DNA from 2 places in the Streptomyces sp. NPDC030222 genome. Region 1 is predicted to be linked to the other one. Evidence: riboswitches for the same ligand, from Rfam matches in the RefSeq annotation. Region 1 holds a riboswitch; the other holds the start of a gene.

Region 1 (15,752 bases):
CTGTACTGGCGGCGTCCGGTGGCGACCGCGACCTGGTGCGTGGACGAACTGCTCCGCCAGGCCGGCATCCACTCCTCTCCGCCGCCCCGCGCGCCCGAGTTCGAGGCGGGCAAGCCGCTGTCCCTGGTCCACGCGACCCTGCACGGAGGCTTCGCCACCCCGTACGGGATGCCCGAGGACCTGCCCGACCCGCGGCACTACACCTGGACCAGGACCGGCGCGCCGCACGAGATGGCACTGCTGCCGAAGGGCGCCCCGGTCGGTGACCGCGGGGTGACCATGTCGTGGTTCCCGCGCAGCCGGGTCACCTGCCCGGGCAGCACCCTCTTCGTCGAGGCGTACGTGAACACCGCGCTGGGCATCGGTGACACCGCGCGGTTCGAACTGGAGCTCAACCGCTCCGGCAGCGCCGTCGGCACCCTGTACATGGAGGCCGACTTCGCAGCCGGCACGGTCCGCTTGGGCTCGGAGGGCACCGGCAACACCGCCCACTCCTTCCTGTGGAACAGCTGGACCGCCATGAAGACGCAGCGCGGTGTCTGGCACATCGGCGCGTTCTTCGACCTGCGCGGCACGGACACGACCGTCCAGCCGGTGGTCCAGCCCCGCCTCACCGCCCCGGACGGCACGCACTTCGTCGGCACCGCCAGCACCATGCCGGCGGGCACCGGCCAGCAGGTCTCGTCGGAGCTGCGCAAGGTCCGCCTGATCACCGCCATGGCGACCGAAGGGGTCCAGGTCACCTCCGGGCTGACCGCCATCCCCTCGGAGACGGACTTCGCCCGCACCGGCGCCTGGACGAAGACCGCCGAACTGGACGACGCGATCCTGCCTCTGACCGTCGTCCCCAAGGTGTCGGGGTCACAGTGGGAGGCGATCAGCCAGATCGCCAAAGCCGGCATGTCGACGGCGGAGATCGACGAACGGGGGATGTTCCGCTGGCGCAACTTCACCCGGTTCGCCACCCCGCCGACCGCACCGGACCTGACACTGACCACCGTCCGGGACATCGCCTCGCTGACTCTCACCGAGGAGATCGACGCCTGCCGCAACTTCTGCGTGCAGCCGGCCAAGGACTGGTCGACGGCCAGGATCGCGGAGAGCGCGGTCGTCAACGACACGGTGATCCGTGAGATCCCCGCGAACGGTTCGCTCACCGTCTCGTACGTCTTCGACGAGAGCGAGCTGGACATCGGCCCGCCGGACACCGACGACGACTCGGTCGTGACCCTGGGCTCCTGCTTCCGGGTCGCCGCCAAGCTCGCGGACGGCGCCACCGCCGTGAAGGGCGCGGTCGAGGCGATGGTCCGCCGCGAGGACGGACGGATCGTCCTGCGGCTCACCAACCGCACAGCGCAGAGGCTTTACACGATCACCAAGGACGGCAAGCCGTCGATACGCATCGTGACGCTGAAGGCGGACCGCGACCCGGAGGAACGGCAGGCGGTCTCCTACCAGCCGGGCAGCGTGAGCGAACGCTTCTACGGCCGCCAGGAGTTCTACGGCGAGGCCAGCGACTGGGTGCAGGACACCCGCGCCGCACAGCAGCTCGCGGACGCGATGCGCGCGGCGGGCGAGTACCCGGTGCCGGTGCTGGCCGACGTACAGGTGCTGTACGACCCGCGGGTGCAGCTCGGCGACGTGGTACGGGTCCAGGACTCCAGCGGGGCCGTCCTCGACACGCTCGCCTGGGTGGTCGGCATCAGCACCGCCGCGTCACCCGACGGGGGCGTGCAGCAGACCCTCAGCCTGCGCGGCACCAGCCCCAACGGTGTCCCCGCCGACACCGGCCTCACCCCGGACGCCCCCGTGGTGCCCGCCCCGCCGGGCCTGTTCGCCGACTACGCGTCGGTCGCCACCGCCCACCCGACGCTGGCGGCGCTGTCAGAGGCCAACTCCACCTGGCGCGAAGTGAAGGAGGACACGCATGTCTGACACCATGGCCGCGGCCGCGCCACCACCGGACGCGGACCCCGGCGCACCGGAGGAGGAAACCGGGGCCCCGGCCGCGTCCCCGGCCCCCAAGCCGTTCGCCTTCGGCTTCGGCATCCCGGCGGAGCCCGGGTCCGCCGACACGACGGCCGACATGACGGCCGACTCGACTGACGGCACCGCCGACGGCACGCCCGACGCCACCGTCGGCGGCACAGCCGACGCCACGGCCAACGCCACCCCGGAGGAAGCCACGCCCGGCACCGCCGACGGCGCAACCGCCCCCATGGCCAACGCCACCACAAGCGACACCGCGAAGGCTGCCACGCCCGACGCCACCGCGGACGCCACGGCCGAATCCGGCGCGGCCCCTCCGGCTTCCGAAAGCCCGGGCGGCGAGGGCGAGCCCGCCACGGCTGTACCCACAGCGGATCCGGCCGCGGAGAGCGGTACCGCAGGAACCGCAACCGCCGGGACCCCGCCGCCGGCATCCACGGAGACCGTTACACCCGCACCCGCCGAGCCCGCACCCCAGGAACCGGCTCCGCAGGCCCCCGTGCCCGTGACCCTCGGGCGGGAGCAGCTCGATCTGCTCGCGGAGAGCGTGGCCGAGTCGGTCGCCGAGACGCTCGCCGGCTTCCTCGGCGTACGGGGCGGACTGCCGGCGCCCGACCCCGAGACCCTGCTGACCACCGTCACGGTCGAGCCGGGTCCGCCGCCCGTTCCGGCCGGTCCCCCGGCCCCGCCGGAGCCCGGCGCCACCATTCCCGTCGACGCCGGCCCCGCCGAACCGACCGCATCCAAGGAGGACGAGCTCGCATGACCATCCAGTACACGCCCCTGAGCGGACTGCCCTACCCCCAGCCGTCCGACCCCGCCGACCTGCCCGCGCACCTGAAGGGCATCGCGGACGCCGTCGACGGCCGGACCGTCCTGCGCTTCGCCGACGCGGCGGCCCGCGACGCCAAGATCACCGCGCCCGTCGCCGGAATGCTCGCCTGGATCGGCAACCCGGGCCGGATGATGTACTACACCGGCTCCGCCTGGGTGCCGGTGGCGCCCGTGCCGGTGTTCAAGGTGAACGTGGACGACGGCGACACCGTGTCCCTCACCTACGGCGAAGGCCTGAACAACTCCTCCGGCGGGGCCCTGTCCGCGACCTTCACCGCGCCCGCCTCGGGCCAGGCCCTCATCTCGCTGGGCAGTTACACCCGTTCGTCCACGGCCGCGGCGGCGTACATCTCGGCGAACGTCCGCAACGCGAGCGGCACGCTGATCCTCGCCGCGAGCGACGACCGCGCCGCCGTGGTGACGACGACCAACCGCACCTCGGTCGCGACGCAGTTCATGGTCACCGGTCTGGTGGCCGGAACGGTGCACACGGCCACGGCCGCGTACCGGTCCGGCGCGAGCGGCAACACGGCCTACTTCGACACCCGTTACATCCGGGTCGACCCCATCCCCTGACGCCGGCGGTCCGGGTCACGGCCGACCGCCCAGCCGAACCACCGAACCACCGAACCGCCGCCGAGGAGGAATCCCATGGCCGCACCCCTGTCCGCCGACGCCTTCCTGCGCGCCCTGCGCGCCGAGGGCGTCCGCGTCCGCGAGCACACGAACTGGAAGAACCACAACCGCAACCACAAGGGACCCTGGGGCCCGGTGCACGGGGTGATGCTGCACCACACCGCCGGCACCGACAGCCTCTCGCTCTGCCGGACCGGCATGTCCGACCTGCCCGGCCCGCTCTGCATCGGGCTCATAGCCAAGGACGGCACCGTCCATCTCGTCGGGTTCGGCCGTACCAACCACGCCGGCGACGGCTCCGCGGCCCTCTTGGACGCCGTCCGCCGCAACGCCGCCGTGCCCACCCGCCCCGGCCCCGACGCCGTCGACGGCAACGCCCGCTTCTACGGCTTCGAGATCGAGAACCTCGGCAACGGCCGCGACCCGTATCCGGCCGCCCAGCTCGACGCCGTCGAGCGGCTCTCGGCCGCGATATGCCGTGCCCACGGCTGGCCGTCGGAGAGCGTCGTCGCCCACAAGGAGTGGACCCGCCGCAAGATCGACCCGTCGTTCTCGATGGCCGGAATGCGCGGCCGCGTCGCCGCCCGGCTGCGCGGCGGCCCGGCCGGTCCCGCCCAGCCGCCGCAGCCCCCGCAGCCGTCGTACGAGCCGTTCCCCGGGGCCGCGTTCTTCGTCCCGGGCCGTCGCAGCCCGCTGATCACGGCGGTCGGCAGGCGTCTGGTCGCCGAGGGCTGCGGCCGGTACACGGTCGGCCCCGGCCCGGAGTGGACCGAGGCCGACCGGGCCTCGTACGCCGCATGGCAGCGCAAGCTCGGCTACTCCGGCGCGGACGCGGACGGCATTCCGGGACGCGTCAGCTGGGACCGGCTGCGCGTTCCCCGCGCCACCTGAGCACCCACCGCAACGCGGAAGGCACCACCATGAACGAACCCACGCGCAGAGCGCTGCGCACCACCGTGCAGGTCCTGTTCGCCCTGCTCGCCGCGCTGCCCCTGCTCGCCGACGAGCCCGCCGTCGCCGACCTGCCGGCGTTCGCCGCGCTGGTCGCGGTGGCCGGGGCGGTCAGCCGCCTGATGTCCGTACCGGCCGTGGAGCGCGTCCTGCCGTCCTGGCTCCGCAGGGGGGAGACGGCCCATGGCGACGGCTGAGGGCACGGGGGTGGCCGTCGAACTGGAACGGCTCCGCCGGTCCGTCGACGTCGGCTTCGCCACGACCCGGGGCGACCTGGCCCTGCTCCTCCAGCGCGCCGACCAGACGGACAAGACGCTCGGCGAGCACGAGGAACGGCTCGACGCACTGGAGCGCGCCCGCTGGCCGCTCCCGTCCCTGGCCGCGCTCACCTCCTGCGCCGCCCTGGCCATGGCCCTCTGGCAGGCCGTGTCCCACTGACGGCACCGAACTCACAGAGCCCCGCCCTCCGTTCCGGAGAGCGGGGCTCTGCTGTCGTTCCGGGCCGAGTTCCCGGCTACTTCTTCGGGCACTCCTTCCACGCCATGTGGTAGACGGTGTTGATGTCGCCGTCGGTGGAGTCCATCGCCATGAAGCTGACCTTGGACGGGTTCGAGGTACCGGCGTTGACCCGCAGCTCGGTGTTGATGTTGAAGTTCCGCTTCACACCGCAGGGGGCCCAGACGAGCTGCGCCCAGTCGGTGGTGTCCGTCGCCTGCCAGCTGTCGTTGTAGGCACCGCGGTACGTGTGGGTGCGGACGGCGTTGTTCGGCGAGCCCTGGAAGTAGTACGAGGCCTTCTGCGTGGCGCTCGCGCCGGGCTGGAGGGAGGCGAAACCGCGGTAGTCCGCGGCGGCGATCGCGTAGGTGAAGCCCTGCGGCACGTGCACCACGAGGTTGAGCTGGCAGTTCTTGCGGAACGCGGTGGGGTCGGAGTTGCCGCCCACCTGGGCGAGGTAGTTGCTGTAGGTCACGGTGAACGCCGTGTTGTCGGGCGACACGGCCACCGCCGCCGTGCCGGCGGGACAGCCGGAGCCGTTGACCGTGGCGATCTCGATCACGATCTTGTCCGGGGGCGGGTCGGTGATCGCCGTGGGGACGCTCGCGGGAACTAGGGAGCCGACGAGAGCGGCGACGGCGCCGCTCAGGAACAGTCCACCAGCCATGGTTCTCCAATCCGTGCACATGGGTTGGGGATGGGGGGTGCGGCCGCCCGCGAACGCGGGGGCCGTCACAGACCGAAGGCGTGGGAGGGATCCGTCGACCACCGCGGACCGGTGGATCGTCGGATCGGTGGAGCGGTCGAACGGTGGATCGATCCGGACAATGTCGTGTACGCGTCAACCATTTCTCCGGCTTCCGGCCGCCGGGAGCGATCGAATGGTATGGACGCGCACGGCCGGCTCGATAGGGCGATCTCCGGCCATTCCGTGACGGCGGCGCCGGGCCGGCGCCGCGGCCGGGCCCGTACGCACGACGGCGGTCCGCCCGGCCCATCAGGGGCCGGGCGGACCGCCGTGGCGTACCGTCAGGTACGGTAGGCGTAGTACGCGGCGTTCGGGTAGGACGCGATGATGCTCGCGACCGACTTCCGGTACGTGTTGGTCGAGTGGTACGTGAGGTACGGAACGCCGTACCTGCTCCGGTACGTGGTCATCATGGTGTGGTCCTTCGACCCGTCCTTGTCGAAGTCCATCTGCAGGACGTCGCCGATGCCCAGCTGGTAGACGTTGTCCAGGTTGGTCGCCCGCTTGGAGTACAGCGTGAACCACGACCAGTCGTCGGCCCCGACCCACGAGTTCGTCTGTCCGAGGGACGTGTCGTACCACCAGTTGGTGTAGTCGTCGAAGCGGCCTGTGTCGTGCTTCCAGCCGCCCGCCTTCAGCGCCTGGCTGACGAAGTTGGTGCAGTCGCCGCCCTGGTCGTTGAACTTGCGGTAGGCCGGGTTGTAGTTCCGCCAGTACTTCTCCGCGTAGGCGGCCATGGCCCGGTAGTCGTAACCGGAGGTTCCCTGGGTCTTGCTGTTCCGCGGGGCGGGCCACGAGGTGGAGGCGCGCTGAGCGCTGGGGTGGCTGCCCGCGGTCATCTTCACCGGCGGCTTCGGGTTGGGCTGGTTGATGGCCCCCGGGCCGTCGTCCTTGGACTTGATGTTCGTCAGCTCCCACGAGCCCTTCGCCGACCTCAGGAAGTTCACCTCGTGGTGGGCGGTGAAGCCGGTCGTCGTGGGCTCGTCGCCACGGATCCTCTTGTACGTGAGCGTCGTGGTCTCGGTGAGCTGGACGGTGATGTGCCGGCCGTTGACCTTGACCCGGTCCACGGCGGTCTGGGTGTCGGACTTGGTGTACGCCTCACCCAGGGCGGAGAGCCGCGACTTGCGGGCCTGGAGCTCCGACAGACCGGAGTCCTCGGCGCGGGAGACCCTGGACGAGAGGCCCATCTTCCTCTCGCGCAGCGGAGCCTTGCGCGCCTGCCCGGTCTCGACGACGGCCGCCGTGCGCTGTGTCAGGACCGCCTGGGCGAGACGTCCGAAGGAATCCCTCGTCGTGGCGTCCACCGTGGACTTCTCGGCTGCTTCCCCCGCTATGTTGCCCGTCGCGTCACCGGCCGCGATCGGCAGGAGCACCGCGGACAGGGCGACGGCCGCCGCCGCCCCGACGGTGACTCTCAAGGTCTTTTGCTTCACTATGCATCCCCTTGTCACCCGGTCCCGGACGGACCGGGGGGAGGGAATCCTCGCATGAACTCGGGTTTTATGGGGGAGTCGTGACGAGTTTGTGAATTGACCCCGGAGTCAATACCTCCGCGTTCGGACTCCGGGATCCCAAACCCCCTGCGAGGCAGCCGATTTCGCGCGCCTCTGCGGTCGGCACACGGAAACGCCCGAGGGCGGCACCCCTTGCGGAGTGCCGCCCTCGGTGTGATGGACGGTGTCCGATCCGGATGGGCCGGATCAGAAGTCCATGTCACCGCCCGGCATGCCGCCACCGGCAGGCGCGGCGGCCTTCTCCGGCTTGTCGGCGATGACGGCCTCGGTGGTGAGGAACAGCGCGGCGATCGACGCGGCGTTCTGCAGCGCGGAGCGGGTGACCTTGGCCGGGTCGATGATGCCCTCGGCGATCATGTCGACGTACTCGCCGGTCGCGGCGTTCAGGCCGTGGCCGACGGCCAGGTTGCGGACCTTCTCCACGACGACGCCGCCCTCGAGACCACCGTTGACGGCGATCTGCTTGAGCGGGGCCTCCAGGGCCAGCTTCACGGCGTTGGCACCGGTGGCCTCGTCGCCGTCGAGCTCCAGCTTCTCGAAGACCTGGGAGGCCTGGAGCAGGGCCACGCCACCACCGGCGACGATGCCCTCCTCGACGGCGGCCTTCGCGTTGCGGACGGCGTCCTCGATGCGGTGCTTGCGCTCCTTGAGCTCCACCTCGGTGGCGGCGCCGGCCTTGATGACGGCCACGCCGCCGGCCAGCTTCGCGAGGCGCTCCTGGAGCTTCTCGCGGTCGTAGTCCGAGTCGGAGTTCTCGATCTCGGCGCGGATCTGGTTCACACGGCCCGCGACCTGCTCGCTGTCACCGGCACCGTCGACGATGGTGGTCTCGTCCTTGGTGATGACGACCTTGCGGGCGCGGCCCAGCAGGTCCAGGCCGGCGTTCTCCAGCTTGAGGCCGACCTCCTCGGAGATGACCGTGCCACCGGTGAGGATGGCGATGTCGCCGAGCATGGCCTTGCGGCGGTCGCCGAAGCCCGGGGCCTTGACGGCGACGGACTTGAAGGTGCCGCGGATCTTGTTGACGACCAGGGTCGACAGGGCCTCGCCCTCGACGTCCTCGGCGATGATCAGCAGCGGCTTGCCGGACTGCATGACCTTCTCCAGCAGCGGAAGGAGGTCCTTCACGTTGCTGACCTTGGAGTTGACGATGAGGATGTAGGGGTCCTCGAGGACGGCCTCCATGCGCTCCATGTCGGTCGCGAAGTACGCCGAGATGTAGCCCTTGTCGAAGCGCATGCCCTCGGTGAGCTCCAGCTCCAGACCGAAGGTGTTGGACTCCTCGACGGTGATGACGCCTTCCTTGCCGACCTTGTCCATGGCCTCGGCGATGAGCTCGCCGATCTGGGTGTCGGCGGCGGAGATGGAGGCGGTGGAGGCGATCTGCTCCTTGGTCTCCACGTCCTTGGCCTGCTCGAGCAGGGCGGCGGAGACGGCCTCGACGGCCTTCTCGATACCGCGCTTCAGAGCCATCGGGTTGGCGCCGGCGGCCACGTTGCGCAGGCCCTCGCGGACCAGGGCCTGGGCCAGGACGGTCGCGGTCGTCGTGCCGTCACCGGCGACGTCGTCCGTCTTCTTCGCGACTTCCTTGACCAGCTCGGCGCCGATCTTCTCGTACGGGTCCTCGAGCTCGATCTCCTTGGCGATGGACACACCATCGTTGGTGATCGTGGGGGCGCCCCACTTCTTCTCGAGGACGACGTTGCGGCCCTTGGGGCCAAGGGTGACCTTGACGGCGTCGGCGAGCTGGTTCATCCCGCGCTCGAGACCGCGCCGTGCCTCCTCGTCGAACGCGATGATCTTGGCCATGTGAAGTGGTCCTCCCGGACTTGGGATGTCTCCCCGTGCCGTGGCGACGGGGGAGGATTGCTCCGGACCGCGCTGGCGCCCGCGACGGACGGCCTGCATGCCGTGCGGTTCCTTGCCCCACACGACCGCGGGCCTCACCGACCCGGTCCTTCGTCTGTCACTCTCACCTGCAGAGTGCTAACGCCAATGATTAGCACTCGCACTAGGAGAGTGCAAGCGGCTCTCGCAACCCGGGCCCCTCGGACGCGACCGTACGCCGAAGGGCCCGCACCCACTGTGGGTACGGGCCCTCCGACACGTTGCTGCAGTCAGTCGGCGCTTCTCAGCCGGCTACGCGGACCATGTCCGCCTGCGGCCCCTTCTGACCCTGCGAGATCTCGAATTCGACCCGCTGGCCCTCTTCAAGGGTGCGGTACCCGTCCATCTGGATCGCGCTGTAGTGGACGAAAACATCCGCACCACCGTCGACCGCGATGAAGCCGTACCCCTTCTCCGCGTTGAACCACTTGACGGTGCCCTGAGCCATGCCTAACTCCCCTATTACTGGCCCTTGCACAGGACCGCACTTCGCGGACCCGGGTCAGACCTCCCCCCCGGACACGAGGGGGCGTGCTGCCGGAACAGCGTCGACCGCGCCTGAATGTATCTGTCCAACTGCCGTCTGCAACAGGTCAATCGGACGAGAAATCTGCGTGCGACGGAAGGGAGAATTCCGTGAATTTCTGGATGTTCCGGGGCAACTCGGGCCGGGCAAAACGGGGCCCAACCGGCAATTCGCCTCGCCATCAAGGCGGCATCTTGGGCGTCTTCTTGAGCGCCTTCTTATGGCCGGAGAACCCGGCTTCCCTCACTCTATCGCGGCCAACCCTACAGAATTGCCCCCTCCGCTTCTCTCGCGGAGGGGGCAATTCCGATGACTCTGCGCAGTCATCGGGACGGCACCGGACGGTGGCTCAGCAGCCGCCGGCCACCGCCGGAATGATCGACACGTTGGCGCCGTCGGGCGTCGCGGTCTCCAGTCCCTGTTCGAAACGCACGTCGTCGTCATTGACGTAGACGTTCACGAAGCGGCGCAGTTTCCCCTGGTCGTCCAGGACGCGCGCGGCAATTCCCTGATGATCCTTCTCCAGGGACTCGATGACCTCGGAGAGAGTCGCCCCCTCGGCCGGGACCTCGGCCCGGCCGCCGGTGTAGGTGCGCAGGATGGTGGGGATGCGGACAGTGACGCTCATACGAGGCCAGCCTCTCGGAAGGAGTCCAGGTTGGGGCGGATGACGGCGGACATACCGGTGGTCGGTTCCACCGCGTCCAGCGTCTTCAGGCCGTCACCGGTGTTGACGACGACCGTGGTGAGCGACGGGTCGAGGACCCCCGCCTCGATCAGCTTCCGGGTCACCCCCAGGGTCACGCCACCCGCCGTCTCGGTGAAGATGCCCTCGGTACGGGCCAGCAGCTTGATCGCGTCCACGATCTGCCCGTCGGTGACGTCCTCGACGGCGCCGCCGGTACGGCGGGCGATGTCCAGCACGTAGGGGCCGTCCGCCGGGTTGCCGATGGCCAGGGACTTGGCGATGGTGTCCGGCTTCTGCGGCCGCACCACGTCATGGCCGGCCTTGAAGGCCACCGACACCGGGGAGCAGCCCTCGGCCTGCGCGCCGAAGATCCGGTACGGCCGGTCCTCCACCAGGCCCAGCTTGATCAGCTCCTGGAGACCCTTGTCGATCTTCGTCAGCTGGGAGCCGGACGCGACCGGGATGACGATCTGGTCGGGCAGCCGCCAGCCGAGCTGCTCGCAGATCTCGTACGCGAGGGTCTTGGAGCCCTCTCCGTAGTAGGGGCGGAGGTTCACGTTGACGAAGCCCCAACCCTCGCCGGCCGGGTCGCCGATCAGCTCCGAGCAGAAGCGGTTCACGTCGTCGTAGTTGCCCTCGATGCCGACGAGCTCGCCGCCGTAGACCGCGGCCATCACGACCTTGCCCTGCTCCAGGTCGTGCGGGATGAACACGCAGGACCTGAAGCCGGCCCGGGCGGCCGCGGCGCCCACCGCGCCGGCGAGGTTGCCGGTGGAGGAGCAGGAGAGCGTGGTGAAGCCGAAGGCGCGGGCGGCCTCGACGGCGATCGCGACCACACGGTCCTTGAAGGAGTGCGTCGGGTTCCCGGAGTCGTCCTTGACGTACAGTCCACCGGTCACGCCCAGCTCACGGGCGAGGTTGTCGGCCTTGACCAGCTTGGTGAAGCCGGGGTTCAGGTTCGGCTTCTCGGCGACGTCGGCGGGGACGGGCAGCAGCGGCGCGTACCGCCAGATGCTGGCGGGACCGGCCTCGATCCGCTTGCGGAGGGACTCGGGGTCGCCGAGCGGAAGGTCGTAGGCCACCTCCAGGGGGCCGAAACACAGCTCGCAGGCGAAAATCGGACCGAGGGCGAAACGCTCGCCGCACTCACGGCACGACAGCGCCGCAGCGGGTCCGAGGTCCACAGGACGGGTGGTGGTGGCAACAGTCTGCGCAGCCATGATGGCGAGGCCCTTTCTCCTCATCTTCCCCGCGGCGCATCTCGCCACGAGACGGAATTGGCACCTTCCCTAGCCGGGCCTCGCATGGATCCGCGGCAGCTTCGTGGCAGCTGCCGCCGCGTGGCGGCTGGAGGGTTGCCGGGGCTTCAACGGGCCGTGTCCCTCTGCCCCTCTGGATGAGCGGTATTCGATTGTCGGCGGGACGACCCCGGAGTGCGGTGGCCGTCGCCGTTGTTCAAGACTGTAACCGAACCCCCGGCGGCTTGAGACGGCCGTCCGAACCGCGAGATGGAGACCACGTGCTGGAAGAGGTGGAGCGCTGGCTGGCCCGCCGTTCCTGGTCGGCGGCCGACCGCCCGCTGGACCGACTGCTCGCGGCGAAGCGGAACACCACCGTCAGTGTGGTGCTGCCGGCGCTCGACGAGGAGGCCACGGTCGGCGACATCGTCACCGTGATCCGCCACGAACTGATGGAGCGGGTGCCGTTCGTCGACGAACTCGTCGTGATCGACTCCGGCTCGACCGACCGCACCGCCGAGGTCGCCGAGGCGGCGGGCGCCCGGGTGGTGCCCCGGGACGCGATCCTCCCCCGCATACCCGCCGTCCCCGGCAAGGGCGAGGTGCTGTGGCGGTCGCTGCTGGTGACCGGCGGTGACATCGTCTGCTTCATCGACGCCGACCTGCGGGACTTCTCGGCCCGCTTCGTCTCGGGGATCGTCGGCCCGCTGCTCACCGACCCGGACGTGCAGTTCGTCAAGGCGATGTACGACCGGCCGCTCGACGACCTCGTCGGCAGCGGCGTCGCCGCCCAGGGCGGCCGGGTCACCGAACTCGTGGCGCGGCCCCTGCTGAATCTGCACTGGCCGCTCCTGGCCGGTTTCGTGCAGCCGCTCGGCGGCGAGTACGCGGCCCGCCGCACCCTGCTCGAACGGCTTCCGTTCCCCGTCGGCTACGGCGTGGAACTGGGACTCCTCGTGGACGCGCTGCACACGGCCGGCCTGGACGCGCTCGCCCAGGTCGACGTCGGGGTACGGCTCCACCGCCACCAGGACGACCAGGCGCTGGGCCGGATGGCCGCCGCCATCTACCGCACCGCCCAGCTGCGGCTCTCCCGGGCCCACCTGGTGCGGCCCGTGCTCACCCAGTTCGAACGTTCGGCCGAGGGCTTCGTCCCGCGGACCGGCCCCGTGGACACGGAGGAGCGCCCGCCCATGGCGGAGATCGCGGAGTATGCGGCCAGCCGGGCCGCCTAGCGGGACGACACGGGGGCGCACCGATGCGTTTTCGCCCGGTTGTCGCCCGTACGTTTGAGCGTTTCCGTCTCTGGCTAGGTTCGTGACCATGGCCGCCAAGCGTTCCGCTCAGGTACTTGTCGCATCGAACCGCGGTCCGGTCTCGTACGCACTTCGCGACGACGGCTCGCTGGACGCCCGGCGCGGGGGAGGCGGGCTGGTGTCCGGCCTCTCCGCGATCGGCTCCGACGCGGACTCGGTGTGGGTGTGCGCCGCCCTGTCCGACGCCGACCAGGAGGCCGTACGGCGCGGGGCCGGCGAGCCCGGCGTACGGATGCTGGACATCGACGCGGACGTGTTCTCCGACGCGTACAACGGCATCGCGAACTCGGTGCTGTGGTTCGTCCACCACATGCTCTACCAGACGCCCGTGGAGCCGGTCTTCGACGCCGGCTTCCGCCGCCGGTGGGCGTCGTACGAGGCCTACAACCGCGCCTTCGCCGAAGCCCTCGCCGAGGAGGCGGCACCCGGCGCCACGGTCCTCGTCCAGGACTACCACCTGTCGCTGGCGCCCCGGATGCTCCGGGAGCGTCGGCCCGACGTGACGATCGGCCACTTCTCGCACACGCCCTGGGCGCCGCCCGAGTACTTCCGGCTGCTGCCCGACGACATCGCCGCCCAGCTCCTCGGCGGCATCCTCGGCGCGGACCGGGCCGCGTTCCTCACCCGGCGCTGGGCGGACGCGTTCACCGACTGCTGCCACACCGTCCTCGGGCCCGGCATCCCCGCCGGCACCCGGATCGGGGTGCACGGCCTGGGCGCCGACGGCGACTTCCTGCGGCGGCGCTCCCGCGAGGCCGACGTCGAGCACCGCCTCGCCGAACTGCGCGAGCAGACCGGGCCGGGCCGCAAGGTCGTCGTCCGCGTCGACCGCACCGAGCTGTCCAAGAACATCGTCCGCGGCCTGCTCGCCTACCGCGAACTCCTGCGGCGCCCCGAGTGGCACGAACGGGTCACGCACGTGGCCCTCGCCTACCCTTCCCGCCAGGACCTCGCGGTCTACCGCGACTACACCAGTGAGGTGTACCGGCTGGCCGCCGAGATCAACACCGAGTTCGGCACGACCGCCTGGACGCCCGTCGTCCTGCACATCAAGGACGACTTCGCGCGCTCCCTCGCCGCGTACCGCATGGCGGACGTCGCCCTGGTCAACCCGATCCGCGACGGCATGAACCTCGTCGCGAAGGAGATCCCCGTGGTCTCCGACAACGGCTGCGCGCTGGTCCTGTCCCGCGAGGCGGGCGCGCACGAGGACCTCGGCGAGGACGCGATCACGGTCAACCCGTACGACGTCTCCCGGACCGCGGACGCCCTCCACGAGGCGCTGACGATGACGGACGCCGAACGCGCGGAACGCACCAAGCGCCTCGCCGCGGCGGCGACCGCGCTGCCGCCGCAGAAGTGGTTCCTGGACCAACTGGACGCGCTCAGGCGGGGCACCGGCTGATAGTTCCCCGGGGGCAGCCCCGGGTGGTCGTGGCCGCACCGGCCGGCGAACCACGAGACCGTCGGGCTCGCGTGCCCGCGCGTCGGGCAGGCCGGCCCGGGACCGCGGCGGGGCGCAGCGGCCCCACAGGGAGGGACGGCAGCCCCCGGAGCCGGCCGAGGCGGATGCCGGGTCCGGTCAGGCCGGCCGGGACGCGAGGGTCTTGCCCAGGTCCGACAGAAAGGCGGCCACCGCTGCCGGACCCGGCAGCACCAGGTCCGCGCGCTCGGCCAGTTCGGGGACCTCGTTGGTGCCCGAGCAGACCAGCAGACCGGCGAGTCCGTCCGAGCGGAGCTTGTCCACGGCGGCGTACGCGGCGAGGTCGCCCAGGTCGTCGCCGGCGTAGAGGACCGCCTCGGCGCCGGTCTCGCGGACGTACTCCTCCAGTGCCACGCCCTTGTCCATGCCCGGCGGGCGCAGTTCCAGCACCATGCGGCCCGGTTCGAGCACCAGTCCGTGCTTCACCGCCAGCTCGGCCAGCGGTCCGCGCAGCGCCTCGAACGCGGCCTGGGGCTCGGCTGCGCGCCGGGTGTGGACGGCGACGGCGCGGCCCTTCTCCTCGATCCAGGTGCCGGGCCAGGCCCCGTGCTGTTCCAGGACGCCCGGCAGCTCGGCGCGGGCGGCGGCCACGCCGGGGAAGGGGGCGGGGGCGTGCACGGCGCCGCTGACGGCGTCCCAGCGCTCGGCGCCGTAGTGGCCGAGCACGACGAGGTGTTCCAGCTCCGGCACTCCCGCGAATCCCCCGTACCGCACGGCGACGCCGGCCGGCCGGCCGGTGATCACGGCGACCGACTGGACGTGCGGGGCGAGTGCCCGCAGCGCGGGCACGGCGCCGGCGTGGGCGCGGGCCTGTTCGGGGTCGGGCACGATCTCCGCGAGCGTCCCGTCGAAGTCCAGTCCCACGACGGTCCGGCCGGCGCGGTCCAGGATGGCGGCGAGCCCGTCCCGCCCGGCGGCGGTGCGGGGCGTCGGCAGTGAATTCGGCACGTGCGCTGTGCTGCCCATGCCTCGACCCTACCGGCGCGACCCCGCCGTGCTCAGGTGCTCCGCCGAACGGGGCGGAGAACCTTCAGGAGGTCAGCGCCGGGCCCTTCGCGCCTCCCGGACCCTCCGCAGGCGGTTGACCGTCACGGGGTCGTGGGCCAGTGCGCGCGGATCGTCGAGCAGCGCGTTCAGCAGTTGGTAGTACCGCGTGGGGGACATCCCCAGGGTCTCCCGGACGGCCCGCTCCTTGGCTCCGGCACCGGACCAGGACCGGCGCTCCATGGCGAGCACGGCGAGCGCGTGCTCGGGCAGCCGGTCCGGCGCGGGGGGCCGGGCCTGCTCGGGCGAGCGCTCCTCCTCGGGGGGCCGGCCCTTCTCAGGCGACCGGCCCTCCTCGGGCGACCGCTCCCGCTCGGGCAGCCGCTCCTGCTCGGACGGCCCTTCGCCGGCCCCGGAGTGGTCAGTCATACGGGCAACCTATCCCCCGGGGCCGACACCG
Region 2 (15,752 bases), on a different contig from region 1:
GCATTCGTGCTGTCCGTGGCGTTCAGCCCCGACGGACGCACCCTCGCCTCCGGCAGCGCCGACCGGACCGTACGGCTGTGGGACATGGCCTCCGCCACGGCCCGTGCCACCCTGGCCGGACACTCCGGATACGTGTGGTCGGTGGCGTTCAGCCCCGACGGGCGCACCCTCGCCACCGGCGGCGGCGACAGAACCGTACGGATCTGGGACGCGGCCACCCACAAGGCCCTGTTCGAACGGTCCCGCCAGGACAAGTGGGTGAGCCAGGTGGTCTTCAGCCCGGACGGACGCACGCTCGCCAGTGCAAGCGCCGACACCACGGTGAAGCTGTGGGACGTGGCCGCCGTGGAAGCCCCGGGCACACCGACCGGCCACACCGACGAGGTGGTCGAAGCCCGGGCCACACTGGTCGGCCACACGGACGAGGTGTACGCGGTGGCGTTCAGCCCCGACGGACGGACCATCGCCACCGGCGGCGCCGACAGGACCGTCCGACTGTGGGATGCGGCCACCGGCAAGGCCCGGGACACGCTCACCGGCCACACCGGTGGGGTGTACATGGTGGCCTTCAGCCCCGACGGACGGACCATCGCCACCGGCAGCGCCGACAGGACCGTCCGGCTGTGGGACGTGTCCACTGGCGAGGCCCGGGACACGCTCACCGGCCACACCGACGAGGTGTACGCGGTGGCCTTCAGCCCCGACGGACGCATCCTCGCCACCGGCGGCGCGGACTACACGGTGCGCCTCTGGGACGTGGCCACCGCCGACAGCCGGGCCACGCTGTCCCAGCACACGGGTGAAGTGAACGCGGTCGCGTTCAGCCCTGACGGACACACCCTCGCCAGCGCCGGCAGGGACACCACCGTGCGGCTGTGGGACGTGGCCGCGCGCAAGCCGATCTCGACGTTGAGCGGTCACGACGACACCGTGCTCGCCGTGGCGTTCAGCCCTGACGGGCGCACCCTCGCCAGCTCAGGCACCGACACCACCGTGCGGTTGTGGGACGCCGTCCTCCCCCGGCCCGCCGCGGCCATCGAGAAGATCTGCCGGGCCGTCGCCCGCGATCTGACCCGGGACGAATGGACGGTGTACCTCCCGGGGCGTTCAGCCGACCGGGTGTGCCCGTCGCACTGATGCCCTCACCCGCCGCCGCGGCCCAGGCGCTCGCGGACGAAGTCCCGCCAGGCCGCGGTGAAGACGTCCGGGTCGGTGCCCAGGACCTTGCGCTGGGCCTTCTCGACGGCGCCGGGGCGGCGCCGCGCCGCGCCCACGGCGCGGTAGAAGGCGACGAGCCGGTCCTCGCCCCACCGCTCGGCGATGAGGACGCAGGCCAGCCAGCCGCCCTCGTAGGCGCGGGCCAGGGCGTCGGCGTCGCCCGAGAAGCGGAACTCCGCGTCGGTGGGGAGGGCCGCGGGGAGTTCACCGCGCCGGACGGCCTGCCGCAGTTCGGGGGCGATGCGGCCGGCGGTCCGGCCGCTGCCCCGGTACGCGGCCCAGTCGGCGAAGCCCTCCGACAGCCACATCGGGGTGGCCGCCGAGGTGTGGGCGCGGGTGGCGACATGGGTGGCCTCGTGGGTGAGGACGGTGCTCCGGCCGAAGTCGGAGAGCACACCGTAGGCCTCGGGGTTGACGATGATCCGGTCCGCGGGCGCGGTGTCGCGGCCCCCGGTCTCGCCGGTGGTCACGGCCGCGATCCCGCGGTAGCCCGCCGACGGTGATCCGAGCAGCGCGCCCATCGCGTCGAGCGAGCCGGGCACCAGCACGACGACGTTCCCCGCCCACCTGTCCGGCCAGGCTGCCGTCACGGCCGGGACCGCGCGGTCGGCGTCCGCCGCGATCGCCCGCAGCCGCGCCCGGTCCTGCCCGACGCCCAGGACCAGGCTGCGGCGGCCTCGCACGGAGGTGACGGGTCCCTGCTCCCACAGCGGCTGCGGGGTGCCGGGCGCGGTCCGGTCGGCGGTGACGTACCAGCGTCCTCCGCGCTCCGCCAGCTCCAGCATCCGGGGGACGGCGACGGGCGCGCGGTCGTGTCCGGCGAGCCGGTAGCGGAGCTCGGCCCGCACGGCGGCCCGGTCACGAGCCTGCCGCTCCACCCCGGTGACGTGGTACTCCCAGGAGCGCAGCGGCACCTGCGCTAGGTCCGCGAACCGGGTGCGCTCGGCGTCCCGAAGCGGGCCCGCACCCGGTTCGATCGTCGCCAGACAGCCCCTGAGGTCCCGCGAGAGCACGGCGTCGGCCCGCCGGTCCAGGGTCCGCCGGATGCCGCGCTCCATGTCTCCGTCGCCTGCGCCGCCGCCCCCGCAGCCGGCGAGCACGACCCCGGCGAGCCCGAGCACCACGGCCCGTCGCCCCGGTTCCCGTGCCTGCTCAGCCATCCTGCGAGTGTAAGGCGGCACCCGTTCCGGGCCACCGGCCCCGACCGCCGTCTCCGGGGCAGGCCGGTCCGCCACGGTCGGCGCCGCGCAACGCCCGGCCCGCCCGCAACCTCACGCCGCACCGGCCCCCGGCTCCGCGCGGGGCGCAACGGACAGGACAGAGGTCAGACGCGGGTGACCGCCGAGACCGGCATCATGCGGACCGGGTCGTAGCGGACAGGGGCGCCGGGATAGGGGGCGTGGATGACCTGGCCGTTGCCGACGTACATGGCGACGTGGCTCGCGTCGTCGCGGTAGGTGACCAGGTCGCCGGGGCGGGCGTCGGAGAGTGGGACGTGGCGGCCGGCGCCGCGCTGGGCCTGGGAGGTGCGGGGCAGGCCGACGCCGGCCTGGCGGTACGCCCACTGGGTGAGGCCGGAGCAGTCGAAGGAGTCGGGGCCGCTGGCGCCCCAGACGTACGGCCTGCCGAGGGCCCGCTGGGCGGCGGCCACCGCCGCGGCGGCCCGGGACGAGGAGGCTCCGTACCCGCCCGTCGGGAGCAGCGGCTCGTCGCTGCCCGCGCGGGCAGCCCGGTCGTAGGCCGCTCGCTCGGCGTCGGGGAGGGCGTTGAGCAGCCGGCGGGCCTCGGCGAGTCTGGCCTCGACGCTCCGCTTGTGCCGGGCGACGTCCGCGCGGCTGCGTTCCAGTTCGGCGAGCATCCGCACGGCTTCGGCGCGCTGCTGGTCCAGTCTGCGCCGGGCGTGCCGGAGTTCGTCGAGTTCGCCGGTGTGCCGGTCGGTGATCCGGTCGAGGGCGGAGGCTTTGTCGAGATAGCTGTCCGGGTTCTCGGAGAGCAGCAGCGCGAGGGCCGGGGTGACACCGCCGGCGCGGTACTGGGCGCCGGCGTAGAGGCCGAGACCGGCCCGCATCGTGTTGATGCGGTCCTGTCCGCGGGCCACGGCGTCCTGCGCGTCACGGACCCGGGCGCGCAGCCGGTCGGCGCGCTCGTCGGCCTTGTTGAACCGTTCTGTGGCCTTCTCGGCCTGCTCGAAGAGGCCGTCGAGCCTGGTCCGCGCGGCGGTTCCGGCGTGGACCGGATCGTGCGGTTCGGCGGCCGCCGGGGTGGTCCCGAGGGCCGTAGCGGCGGCGGCCGCCGCCGTGGTCAGAACCGTGGCGCGGGTGCCTTGGGCGAGGCCGCGATGTACGTGTCGGCGATGGGACGCCACAGGAAGCCGCACTCCTTCCGCTGCTGCCGAAGGTCTCCGGCAGCCCTGCCGGGAAACTGCACGCCGGACAGTAGCCGTGCGGCGGGCGGCGTCCAACGACCGTTGGCTCCGAACAGACTGACGCCCCGCAGGAGACCACAGGTCACCGGCGGGGCGTACGGTCGGCGCGGTGTTCCGCAATTCGCCCGATCGGGCGGCACCGACTGGGTGTCGGATGCGGATGGGGGCGCGGGCGTCGGTCGGCGGGGCGGCCGCAGTCGTCAGATGCGGACGCCGAACATGAACGGCATGTTGTCCAGCGACTCGTAGCGGACGTTGGCGCCCGGCTTGGGGGCGTGCAGCGTCTGGTTGTTGCCGGCGTAGAGGCCGACGTGGTGCAGGTCGCCGTAGAAGAAGACCAGGTCGCCGGGCTTGAGCTGGTCGCGGCTGATGCGGGTGCCGTTGTTGGCCTGCGCCTGCGAGGTGCGGCTGATGCTCACACCGGCCTGTGCGTACGCCCAGGAGGTGAGACCGGAGCAGTCGAAGGAGTTGGGGCCGGTGGCGCCCCAGACGTACGGCGAGCCGATCTTGGTCTTGGCGGCGGAGAGCGCGGCCGAGGCGCGCTGGGAGGCCGGGACGCCGTTGCCGAGGTCGGGCCGGGACTCGGTGCGGTCGGCACGTGTCTCGGCGGCGGCGAGGGAGGCGCGCTCCTTGGCGGTCAGGGAGTTGAGGAGGCGCTGTGCCTCGTCGAGCTTGCCCTGGACCTCCTTCTTCTTCGCCGCGAGCGACTTGCGGGTGTCGGCGAGGTTGGCCAGCTTGCCCTGGGCTTCCTTGCGCTGCTGCGCGAGGGTCCGCTGCTTGGACTGGATCTTCCGCAGCGACTCGGTCTGCTTGCCGGTGATCTGATCGAGCGCGGACGCCTTGTCGAGGTAGTCGTCCGGGTCGGCCGAGAGGAAGAGCTGCACGGAGGGGTCGATGCCTCCGGAGCGGTACTGCGCACTCGCCATAGAACCGAGGCTGTCGCGCAGGGTGTTGAGGTCGTCCTGGCCGCGGGCGACCTTGTCCTGGAGCGTACTGATCTCGGTCTCGAGCTTCTCCTGCTGCTCTTTGACCCCGTTGTACTGCTCGGTGGCCTTTTCCGCCTCTTCGTAGAGTTTGTCGACCTTCTCCTTGACCTCGGTCTTGGAAGGCTTCGGCTCCGCCTGGGCGGCCTGGGAGGTCAGCGCGACGGCCGCGGCGGCGGTCGCTGTGAGCACGGTCACACGGGCGCGGCTCGGCTGCTTGGGTCGACGGTGGGACGCCACGAAGGCGAGCTCCTTCTTCCTGAGCCGCCGAACTACGCAGACTCGGCGGTTTCTTCACGGTCACCCCGGCTGAGTGAACGACCGCGTGAAGGTACGAGGCCAGACCCTAGTGACCCTCTCGTGATCAGTTCAAATCCTGATGAGAAAAAACTCGTTCCGGATAGCCATTTTTTACGGTGATCCCACTGGCGGTAATGGCGACTTGACGCACCGCAGATCACACTTGAGGTCAAATACGGGCATTGCGCCCAGGAGTTACCGGACCGGTCGCTAGGCGCGTGAAAGCCGCTTCAGCAGCAGGACGGACGCCACCGGCCGGGCGCCGGCCCTCGCCACTCCGTCGGCGACCTCACGGTCGGCCGAGACCACGACCACCGGCCGGCCGGGCGGTTCGGCCCGCACCAGCTGGCGGATCAGTTCGTCCGCGGTGACCCCCGGCTTGCTGAACAGCACCCGGACGCCCCGCGGCGGGGCGAGCAGTACCGGGGCGGCCAGCTCCGCGCCGTCGAACACACAGGTGATCTCGGCACCCGACTGGGCCGCGAGCATCGCGAGCCCGCCCAGCAGCCGCAACCGCTGCTTCTCCAGCGGCATCGTCGGATAGCCCGTCTTGGTGACGTTGTAGCCGTCCACCACCAGATGCACCTGCGGCAGCGCGAGGAGCTGGTCGAGCAGCGCCGGATCGGTCTCGGAGAGCGCCCTGGCCGCGATGTCCTTCGGGGTCATGCTGCCCGGCGCCACCGCGTCGACGGTATCCGCCGGATGCACCGACGCGGGCGGCAGGGCGAGCTCCCTGCGCAGCCCCTGCGCCGCGTCCAGCACGGTGTCCAGCAGCAGCCGCAAGCGCATGTCCTCGACGGACCGGCCTTCGCGCACCGCCCGGCGGCCCGCCTCCAGCGCCGCCTCGGCCTCACCGAGCCGGGTCCGCAGCCGGCGCGCCTCGCTCTCGGCAGCGGCGACCTGCGCGGCGGCCTCAGCCCTGACCCCGTCGATGTCGGCCTGCGACTTGCGCAGGGCGGCGTCGCCGCGCTTGACGTCGCTGAGCGCGCTGCGCAGCTTCCGCTGGAGCACCTCGGCCTCCTTGCGGGCCGCCTCCAGATCGGTGCGCAACCGTTCCGTCTCGGCCTTGGCGCGCTCCCCGACCTCGGCCAGTTCCTCGCGGAGCCGCTCCAGTTCACGCCGACCGGCCTCGTCGGCACGTTCGGCGTCCGCGCGCTGGGCCTCCTCGCCGGCCGCCTCGACCAGCTTCACCCAGCCCTCCGGACGCAGCACGTACGCGACGGCGGCGACGTCCAGCGGGTCGGCGGCGGCGGGCGGCGTGCCCGCCTCCACGGCACCGGCCAGCTCGGACTGGCCCTCCCGCATCCGCTCACCGATGCGCTGCCGGAAGAGCGCATCGGTCTCCAGCGCCGCGGCCATGGCGTTGCCGGCGAACTTGGCACGCCGGGAAGGGGTGAACCGGACGTACTGCCGCAGCTGGGCGGGCAGCTCGGTGACGGTGAGTCCGCCGAACGCGTCCGCCACCAGCGCGACGACCCGGCGCCTCACTCCCTCCGGGAGAGGGCGGTCGAGAGCCTCGGCGGCGTCGTCGGCCGAACCGGCCGGTTCAGCGCCGCTTGACTGCTCCACAATCCGTCACCCCACTTGCTCCGGCCGCCGCTCCCCGTCAGGAGTCGGCATCTGGCCTCTTCACTAGTTCGATCCGGTCCACCGCGTCGCACCAACGGCAGCGCACCGACTCGATGGTCTCACTGAGCACCTCGCGTTCCTCGACGGCCGGCTCCCCGGCCAGGTCGAGATGGACGTACTCGACGACCTTCGACGTGCGGGTCACATCGAACCGGGTGAGGTTGCCGCAGAGCGTGCAGCGCCACCGGGTCTCGGCCGTGGGCCGGGGAACGGTCGTCATGGGTGCGTCCTCTTCCTCGTCGTGCTCCGTCGTTCTCCGCCGTCACCCTATGGCCTGGCGGGCAGACGATGTCACGGCGAGGCGGTCTGTCCGGTTCGGACCGTTTGGGTCATCCTCTGAGCATGATCGGTTGGCGGGGAGTGAGTGCGCTGCTGCGCGGCGGGCCGTTGATCACCTACGGCGTGATCGGAATCTGCTGTCTGGTCTTCGTCCTGGGTCCGGTATCAGGACTGAATCCGGTCTACGGACGGGGCGACGCGCTGCTGTCCGCGCAGAGCGAGCACTTCGCCCGGTGGGGCGTGATCCCGGCCGACCTGGTGCAGGGCTCCGCGCGGGCCGTGCTCACCCCGCTGACCGCCCTGTTCGTGCACGGGAGCTGGCTGCATCTGCTCGGCAACCTGTTGTTCCTCTATGTATTCGGGGCGATGGCCGAGGAACGGATGGGCCGGGCGCAGTTCTCGCTGTGCTATCTCTGCTCCGGCTATCTGGCGCTCGTCGGGTACGCCTTCGTGTACGCCGAGTCGGACCGGACCCTCGTGGGGGCCTCCGGGGCGATCTCCGGAGTGCTCGGCGCGTTCCTCTATCTCTTTCCCCGGGCCCGCGTCACCAGTCTCTATCCGTTCCTGTTCTTCCTGCCGCTGCGCTTCCCCGCGTGGATGGTTCTGGTGTTCTGGCTCGTCCTGCAGTGGCTGGCGGCCCGGCAGGCGAGCGGCGGACCCGGCGTGGCCTATCTGGCGCACCTGGTGGGATTCTGCGCGGGCTTTCTCTACGCCTGGGGCCGCTTCCGCGGTAGGGCTAGAGTGAAGCCCCAAGCCACGGGCACAGAGGGAGAAAGCCAGCCGTGATCACCGCGATCGTGCTCATCAAGACCAGCGTGGACCGGATTCCCGAGATCGCCGAGACGATCGCGGCCCTGGACAACGTCAGCGAGGTCTACTCCGTCACCGGCACCTACGACCTCATCGCCATGGTGCGGGTGGCCAAGCACGACGACCTGGCCGACATCATCCCCGGCAAGATCAGCAAGATCCCCGGCGTGGAGGTCACCGACACGCACGTGGCGTTCCGTACGTACTCCCAGCACGACCTGGAGGCGGCGTTCGCCATCGGCCTGGAGGGCTGAGCGAGGCCCGTAGCGCCGAGGGCCCGGGACCGCCGGGCATCGCAGCACCGGGCCTCGGACCTCGTCAGACCGCCGGGACGCAGCGGCCGTCCTCGGTGCGGTAGTTCCACTTGGCGCCGTCGCGGACCAGCTCCGCGACGGCGGCCACGAAGCGCTCCACGTGCTCGTCCGGCGTTCCGGCGCCGAAGCTGACCCGGACCGCACTCAGCGGCCTCTCGTCCGGCCCGGACTCCGGCGCACCGCACTCGCCCGGCTCCTGCGGGTCGCCGCCGAGTAGTGAACGGACCAGCGGATGCGCGCAGAACAATCCGTCGCGCACACCGATGCCGTACTCGGCGGACAGTGCGGCGGCGAAGTGCGAGCTGTTCCAGCCGTCCACCACGAACGAGATCACCCCGACCCGCGGGGCATCGTCACCGAACAGGGACAGCACCCTGACCTGCGGCACCTCGGCCAGGCCCGCGCGGACCCTCGCGAGCAGGTGCTGTTCCCGGGCTACGAGGGACTCCCAGCCGGCCTCGGTCAGGGCCCGGCAGGCGGAGGCGATGGCGTGCACCCCGATGACGTTCGGGGAGCCGGCCTCATGACGGGCCGCGGTGGTGTGCCAGGCGACCTCCATGTCACCACCGGCGCCGCGGGCCACCGTGCGCGAGGCGCCGCCGCCCGCGAGGTACGGCTCGGCCTCCTGGAGCCAGTCGGCACGGCCGGCGAGCACCCCGGAGCCGAACGGCGCGTACAGCTTGTGGCCGGAGAACGCGACCCAGTCCACGTCGAGCTCGCGCACCGAGACGGGGTGGTGGGGGGCGAGCTGGGCGGCGTCCAGCACGACGCGGACGCCGTGCGCGTGCGCGACCGCGGTCAGCTCCCGCACCGGCCACAGCTCCCCGGTGACGTTGGAGGCTCCGGTGACGCACACCAGCGCGGGGCCGCGCGACGCACGGTCGGCGAGGGCCTGCTCCAGCGTCTCCACGGCCTGCCGGGGACTGCGCGGCGCGTCGAGGACGGTGAGCCGGTCCCGGCGCCAGGGCAGCAGCGACGCGTGGTGCTCGGTCTCGAAGACGAAGACCCGGCAGTCCCGCGGCAGCGCGGCGGCGAGCAGGTTCAGCGAGTCGGTGGTGGAGCGGGTGAAGACGACCTGGTCCGCGGGGCGGCAGTCGAGGAACTCGGCGACGGCCGTGCGGCCGTTCTCGAAGAGGTCGGTGGACAGCTGCGAGAGGTATCCGGCGCCGCGGTGGACGCTGCCGTAGTACGGGGCGTAGGCGGCGACGTCGTCCCACACCCGCTGGAGGGCGGGGGCGCTGGCGGCGTAGTCGAGCGCGGCGTAGCCGACCTCGCCCCCGGTGACGAGCGGGACCCGGACGTCCCTCCCCAGGACCGGCAGGGGCGGACAGACGGTCGGAGCGGCGGCGGCACTGGTGACAGACATGGTGAACTCCCGTACGAGGCAGGCGAGTACACCGCGGCGACGGGCGTCCGGAGGCACGACGGCACGGAAGGGCCCGGAGAACGGCGCGGTGGAAAAGGAAAGGGGTACGCGGAGAGGGGCGTGACGCCCTATTGCATTCGCTTGCTCACGAGGCTGCTCCCTCGGGACCAGGACCCCAGGGGCACAAGGGGTCCGCGCTTGCCGCGGGCCTTGCTGCCGACGGCCTGGTCTTCACCCGGGGCACCCCGCCACGGACGGAGGGTTGCCGGACAGCGGGCCGGGGCCGAAGTCGCTGTCACTCATGACCTGGTGAGCATCTTGACACACATCGCACCCGGGTGAGCACGGGAGGTCCACATCCCGAGACGGCCGTGCCCGCAGGAGGACCTCCGGCGGGCACGGTGCGGCACGCGGGGCGGGATACGGGGCGGGATACGGCCGGCGCGGAATCCAGCCAGGACGGGAATCCGCCGGACGGGACGCGGTCGCCAGTGAATCCAACGGGGACCGGAGTCAGCGGAACGGGTTCTGTCTGACCGGATTCCAACGGAACGGGATCGACCCCGACCGGATCCCGGCAGAAACGGAATCCACCCCGACCGGATCCCAGCAGGAACGGAATCCGGCCGGAACGGAATCCAGGAACGTAGTTCGGAGAACGTGGTTCGGAAAGGGAATCCGGCCGGTACTGGGTCCCTACGGGATTCAGGCGTTGGTCGCCGCCACCCAGCGCTCCAGCGTCGCCTTGGCCGCGCCCGAGTCGATGGAGTGCGCCGCCCTGGCCATGCCCGCGGCGATCTGCTCGGTCATCGGGGCGTCGGCGGGTTCCAGCGCCATCAGTGCCGCGGCCGAGTTGAGCAGCACCGCGTCCCTGACCGGACCCTGCTCACCGTCCAGCAGCCGACGGGCCACGTCGGCGTTGTAGGAGGCGTCCGCACCCCTGAGCGCCTCGATCGGCACCAGGCCGAGGCCGACGTCGCGCGGGTCGAAGGAGGTCTTCCGTACCCCGCCGTCCCGGACGATCCACACCGTGGAGGTACCGGTCAGGGTGAGCTCGTCGAGTCCGTCGTCACCGCGGAAGACCAGTGCGGAGGAGCCCCGTTCGGCGAGCACCCCGGCGAGGATCGGAGCCATCCGGGCGTCCGCGACACCGGTGGCCTGGGCGCGCACCCTGGCCGGATTGGTCAGCGGGCCGAGGAAGTTGAAGGTGGTGGCGATCCCCAGCTCCCTGCGTGCCGCGGCCACGTGCCGCAGCGCGGGGTGGAAGTTGGCCGCGAAGCAGAAGGTGATCCCTGCCTCGGCGGCCACCTCCTCGACGCGCCGGGGGCTGATGCCCAGGTTGACGCCCAGCTTCTCCAGCACGTCCGAGGAACCGGAGGCGCTGGAGGAGGCACGGTTGCCGTGCTTGACGACCTTCGCGCCGGTGCCGGCGACCACTATCGCCGACATGGTGGAGACGTTGACCGTCTTGGCCCGGTCGCCGCCGGTGCCGACGATGTCGACGGTGGGGCCGGGGACCTCGATCAGTCTGGCGTGCGCGTACATGGTGCGGACGAGGCCGGAGATCTCCTCGACCGTCTCGCCCTTGGCACGCAGCGCCACCGCGAAGCCCGCGATCTGCGCGTCGCTGGCCTCTCCGCGCATGATGCGGTCCATCGCCCAGGCCGTGGTGTCCGCGTTCAGGTCCCTTCCGGCCAGCAGCGCGGTCAGCACGTCGGGCCAGTTCTGCGCTGCGCCTCCGGCGGGAGAACCGGCGTTGGGAACGGTGCTCATGTGCTCCACGCTCCTGGGTCTTCAGCGGATCGGTCGCGGGCAGCACAGCGGTGCCGACGCCCGGCGTCGGCCCACCTCATGCCCGGGTCCAGCCTATCGACGTCGTCCGGGCCCCGGGGGCTCGCCCGCATTGTGGGCCGAGGTGACCACGGACGGGGCGGACACGGGAGAGGGCCCCGCAGGAACGTGTCCTGCGGGGCCCTCTCCGTGGTACCGGGCGATGACGGCCGTCAGTGGTGGCCGTGACCGCTGGTGATCTCGCGGTGCTCCTCGGCGGTCGGCTTGGGGATCTGGCTGCCCTCACCGAAATAGCCCTTGCTCAGCTTGGCGCGCAGCTTCTCCTTGCGCGTCGGCTTCCGCTCCACACCGTTCTCGTCGACCGTCGGGCCGAGCTCCAGCGGCTGGTACTGCTCGTGCGCGGTGAGCGTGTGCAGCCGGCCCTGCGGAAGCGGCTCGTGGACCTCGATGAACTCACCGTGCGGCAGGCGCTTGATGATGCCGGTCTCGCGACCGTGCAGCACCGAGTCCTTGTCCCGGCGCTGGAGGCCGAGGCAGATCCGCTTGGTGACGATGAACGCGATGACCGGGCCGACGAAGAAGAAGATCCGGACGAACCAGGTGATGGCGTTGATCGACATGTGGAAGTGGGTGGCGAAGATGTCGTTGCCACCACCGATCAGCATGATCGTGTAGGCGGTGATCCACGCGACGCCGAACGCCGTGCGGGTCGGCGCGTTGCGCGGCCGGTCCGCGATGTGGTGCTCGCGCTTGTCTCCGGTGATCCAGGCCTCGATGAACGGGTAGGCCGCGATCACGCCGAGCATCAGCGGGAAGATCACCAGCGGGATGAACACGCCCAGGACGAGCGTGTGGCCCGCGACGTTGATCTCCCAGCCCGGCATCACTCGGATCAGACCCTCGGCGAAGCCCATGTACCAGTCGGGCTGGGCGCCGGTGGACACCTGGTCCGCGCGGTACGGGCCGAGCGCCCAGATCGGGTTGATCGTGGCGATCGCCGACAGGAAGGCGATGAAGCCGAAGACCAGGAAGAAGAAGCCTCCCGCCTTCGCCATGTACACGGGTAGCAGCGGCATGCCGACGACGTTCTTGTTGGTCCGGCCGGGACCCGCGAACTGCGTGTGCTTGTGGTAGAAGACCAGGATCAGGTGAGCCACCATCAGACCGAGCATGATGCCCGGCAGCAGCAGGATGTGGATCGAGTAGAACCGGGCCACGAAGTCCCCGCCCGGGAACTCCCCGCCGAAGAGGAAGAACGAGATGTACGTGCCGACGACCGGCACGGACAGGATCGCGCCCTCCATGAAGCGGACACCGGTGCCGGAGAGCAGGTCGTCCGGGAGCGAGTAACCGGTGAAACCGGTGAACATGCCCAGGACGAACAGCAGGAAGCCGAACACCCAGTTGACCTCGCGCGGCTTCCGGAACGCACCGGTGAAGAAGACGCGCATCATGTGCACGAACATCGCCGCGAGGAAGATCAGCGCCGCCCAGTGGTGGATCTGCCGGATGAGCAGACCGCCGCGGACGTCGAAGCTGATGTCCAGGGTCGAGGCGAACGCCTCGGACATCAGGATGCCCTGCATCGGCACGTACGAGCCGTGGTACTCCACCTCGTTCATGCTCGGGTGGAAGAACAGGGTCAGGTACACGCCCGTCAGGATGATGATGAGGAACGTGTACATGCAGATCTCGCCCAGCATGAAGGACCAGTGGTCCGGGAAGATCTTGCGCATGTTGGCCTTGGCCAGGCTGTAGATGCCGAGCCGGCCGTCCGCCCAGTCGGCGACCCGCTCACCGCGGGACGCCTTGTGCTTGTCAGTCGTCACGGTGCTCATCCGCGCTCCCAGAAGGCAGGACCGACGGGCTCTTCGAAGTCGCCGAGCGCCTCGAGGTAACCCTCTTCATTCACACCGATCCGCAGCTGCGGAAGGGCGTGACCGGCCGGGCCGAAGATGACACGGGCGCCGTCGGAGAGGTCGAAGGTGGACTGGTGGCACGGGCAGAGCACGTGGTGGGTCTGCTGCTCGTAGAGGCTGATCGGGCAGCCCACGTGGGTGCAGATCTTCGAGTAGGCCACGATGCCCTCGTGCGACCACTCGAGTTCCTGCTTGTCCTTGATGTCCCCCGGCTGCAGACGGACGATCATCAGGGCGGCCTTGGCGATCTGCGTCTGGAAGTCGTGCTGGTGCTCCTCCAGCCCCTCGGGGATGGCGAAGGTCAGCGAACCGACGGCGACGTCCTCGGGACGCAGCGGCTCGTGGGTGTTCTGGTTGACGAGCAGCTTGCCCTTGGCCCACATGGTGTGGCGGAGCTTGGTCTCGGGCAGCGGGCCGAGGTCGCGCAGCAGCATCAGGCCGGAGAGCGGCACCATGGCCATCGCGCCGAACATGGTGTTGCGGATCAGCTTGCGCCGGCCGAAGCCGGACTCCTCGGCACCGGCCGCGAAGTCCGCCATGACCTTGGCCCTGACCTCGGGGCTCGCCTCGATCGGGTGACGCTCGTCCGCGACCTCCACGTCGGACATCAGCGTGCGGGCCCAGTGGACCGCGCCGGCGCCGATGCAGAACAGGGCGACGCCCAGCGTGGTTCCCAGCGCGAAGTTCAGGGCGCTCACATTGCCGAGCGGCCAGATGAACACGATCTTGTCGACCGGGAAGATCACGTAGGAGGCGATGAAGCCGATCGTGGCCAGCATCGACACCGTGAAGAGCAGCGCGACCGTGCGCTCGGAGCGCTTGGCGGCCCGCTCGTCGATGTCCTGGATGCGCGGCTTGTGAGGCGGCAGCCCCGGATCGGCGAACGGGTCTTCGGTCACCGTTGCCACCGCGGTGTGCACGGTTCCCTGCTCGCTCGGCAGGTTCTCTTCTGGAATGTCTTGGCTACTCATGACTTCTTGGCCTTAGCGGTGTGGGCCGCGACCCAGACGGCGACTGCGATGAGGCCTCCGAGACCGAAGATCCAGCCGAACAGACCCTCGCTGACCGGGCCGAGACCGCCGAGCTTCAGGCCGCCGGGGGACGGCGTCTCGTCGCTGTTCACAGCCTTGATGTACGCGATGATGTCCTTCTTCTCCTTCTCCGGCAGGGTCGTGTCGGGGAAGGACGGCATGTTCTGCGGGCCGGTCTGCATGGCCTCGTAGACGTGCTTCGGGCTCACACCGTCGAGGTTCGGCGCGTATTTGCCCTCGGTCAGGGCACCGCCCTCACCGGTGAAGTTGTGGCACTGGGCACAGTTGGTACGGAACAGGTCGCCGCCCTTGGCGATGTCCGCACCCTCGGGGCTGTACTGCTTCTCGGTGGGCGTGATCGGGCCGGCGCCGAGGGAGGCGACGTACGCGGCGAGCAGGTCGATCTCGGGCTGCGTGTAGATGACCTTCTTGCGCGGCACCTGGGCGCCCGGCTGCTGCGCCGGCATGCGGCCGGTGCCGACCTGGAAGTCCACTGCGGCGGAGCCGACGCCGACCAGGGGCGGGCCGTCGGAGGTGCCCTGACCGCCGGTCCCGTGGCAGCTGGCGCAGCCGACGGTGTAGAGCTTCTTGCCCTCCTCGATGGCGAGGGACTGGGCGGTTTCGTCTGCCTGCGCCTTGTCCGCGGGCGCGAACGCGGCGTACAGCCCCCCAGTGGCCGCCAGCGCGAGGAGTAGGACGACGAGCGCCGCCAGCGGATGGCGTCGTCGTGCGGAGAGCTTTTTCACGGATTACCCCGGTGTCAGGATCTTCTGCGTCGATGCTTCTGGAATGGATCGGGCGGTGCCCGATTACTTGATCATGTAGATCGTGGCGAAGAGGCCGATCCAGACGACATCGACGAAGTGCCAGTAGTAGGACACGACGATGGCGGCGGTTGCCTGCTCGTGAGTGAACCTCCGGGCCGCGTACGTCCTGCCGAGGACCAGCAGGAAGGCGATGAGACCGCCCGTCACGTGCAGACCGTGGAAGCCGGTGGTCAGGTAGAAGACCGAGCCGTAGGGGCCGGACGAGAGCGAGAGGCCCTCGTGCTTGACCAGCTCGGTGTACTCGTACACCTGGCCGCCGATGAAGATCGCACCCATGATGAAGGTGATCACGAACCAGAAGCGGAGCTTCTTCACGTCACCGCGCTCCGCGGCGAAGACGCCGAGCTGGCAGGTGAGGGAGGAGAGCACCAGGATCGTGGTGTTGGTCGCCGAGAAGGGGAAGTTCAGGAACGAGGCCTGTTCCGTCCAGTACTCGGGGCCGGTCACCGATCGCAAGGTGAAGTACATCGCGAAGAGGGCCGCGAAGAACATCAGCTCGGAACTCAGCCAGATGATGGTTCCGACGCTGGTGAGGTTCGGCCGATTGACCGACGGGTGCGCGTGCCCGGTATCTACTGTCGTTGCTGTCGCCACGACCGACATTATGTCGGGCGCTTATCCCGCCCTCACTCCGGGGGGTGCCGTTCGGTGTGTCAGTACCGTGTGTCCAGCCCGAACGGCCCAGCGGAGACCTGCGCTTACCGGTGTTGACACGCTGTCGGACGGAGTAGCATCCCGCGCATCGTCACCCGATGAAGTGCGGAGGAACCATGCAGCCGACCGCCACGGTCCTGGTCTACAGCGACGACGCCAACACGCGCGAGCAGGTGCGACTGGCAGGGGGACGGAGGCCCGCCGCG

What was found. A riboswitch is a leader RNA that binds a small molecule or an ion and turns the genes downstream of it on or off. The one in region 1 is predicted to bind S-adenosylmethionine.
Region 2: another riboswitch for S-adenosylmethionine. It lies ahead of ACZ4Z5_RS12225 (aminotransferase class V-fold PLP-dependent enzyme); the one in region 1 lies ahead of thrC (threonine synthase).

Annotation. Positions count from the first base shown of each region.
Region 1 covers NZ_JBVICA010000018.1:107,549-123,300, reverse strand. Annotated here, with positions in the region: gene ACZ4Z5_RS24455 (hypothetical protein) at 1-1,935, shown strand, start outside; gene ACZ4Z5_RS24450 (hypothetical protein) at 1,928-2,755, shown strand; gene ACZ4Z5_RS24445 (hypothetical protein) at 2,752-3,399, shown strand; gene ACZ4Z5_RS24440 (peptidoglycan-binding protein) at 3,475-4,350, shown strand; gene ACZ4Z5_RS24435 (hypothetical protein) at 4,380-4,607, shown strand; gene ACZ4Z5_RS24430 (hypothetical protein) at 4,594-4,848, shown strand; gene ACZ4Z5_RS24425 (DUF4360 domain-containing protein) at 4,925-5,572, opposite strand; gene ACZ4Z5_RS24420 (amidase domain-containing protein) at 5,935-7,074, opposite strand; gene groL (chaperonin GroEL) at 7,357-8,979, opposite strand; gene ACZ4Z5_RS24410 (cold-shock protein) at 9,302-9,505, opposite strand; gene ACZ4Z5_RS24405 (ubiquitin-like small modifier protein 1) at 9,933-10,211, opposite strand; gene thrC (threonine synthase) at 10,208-11,491, opposite strand; SAM riboswitch class I at 11,509-11,674, opposite strand; gene ACZ4Z5_RS24395 (glucosyl-3-phosphoglycerate synthase) at 11,791-12,744, shown strand; gene ACZ4Z5_RS24390 (alpha,alpha-trehalose-phosphate synthase (UDP-forming)) at 12,833-14,230, shown strand; gene otsB (trehalose-phosphatase) at 14,408-15,274, opposite strand; gene ACZ4Z5_RS24380 (DUF3263 domain-containing protein) at 15,347-15,565, opposite strand.
Region 2 covers NZ_JBVICA010000006.1:353,635-369,386, forward strand. Annotated here, with positions in the region: gene ACZ4Z5_RS12185 (nSTAND1 domain-containing NTPase) at 1-1,137, shown strand, start outside; gene ACZ4Z5_RS12190 (hypothetical protein) at 1,143-2,378, opposite strand; gene ACZ4Z5_RS12195 (C40 family peptidase) at 2,543-3,583, opposite strand; gene ACZ4Z5_RS12200 (C40 family peptidase) at 3,844-4,866, opposite strand; gene ACZ4Z5_RS12205 (NYN domain-containing protein) at 5,137-6,495, opposite strand; gene ACZ4Z5_RS12210 (hypothetical protein) at 6,533-6,775, opposite strand; gene ACZ4Z5_RS12215 (rhomboid family intramembrane serine protease) at 6,898-7,620, shown strand; gene ACZ4Z5_RS12220 (Lrp/AsnC family transcriptional regulator) at 7,617-7,898, shown strand; gene ACZ4Z5_RS12225 (aminotransferase class V-fold PLP-dependent enzyme) at 7,963-9,324, opposite strand; SAM riboswitch class IV at 9,514-9,631, opposite strand; gene trpD (anthranilate phosphoribosyltransferase) at 10,030-11,097, opposite strand; gene qcrB (cytochrome bc1 complex cytochrome b subunit) at 11,328-12,953, opposite strand; gene qcrA (cytochrome bc1 complex Rieske iron-sulfur subunit) at 12,950-14,005, opposite strand; gene qcrC (cytochrome bc1 complex diheme cytochrome c subunit) at 14,002-14,811, opposite strand; gene ctaE (aa3-type cytochrome oxidase subunit III) at 14,875-15,495, opposite strand; gene ACZ4Z5_RS12255 (response regulator transcription factor) at 15,663-15,752, shown strand, end outside.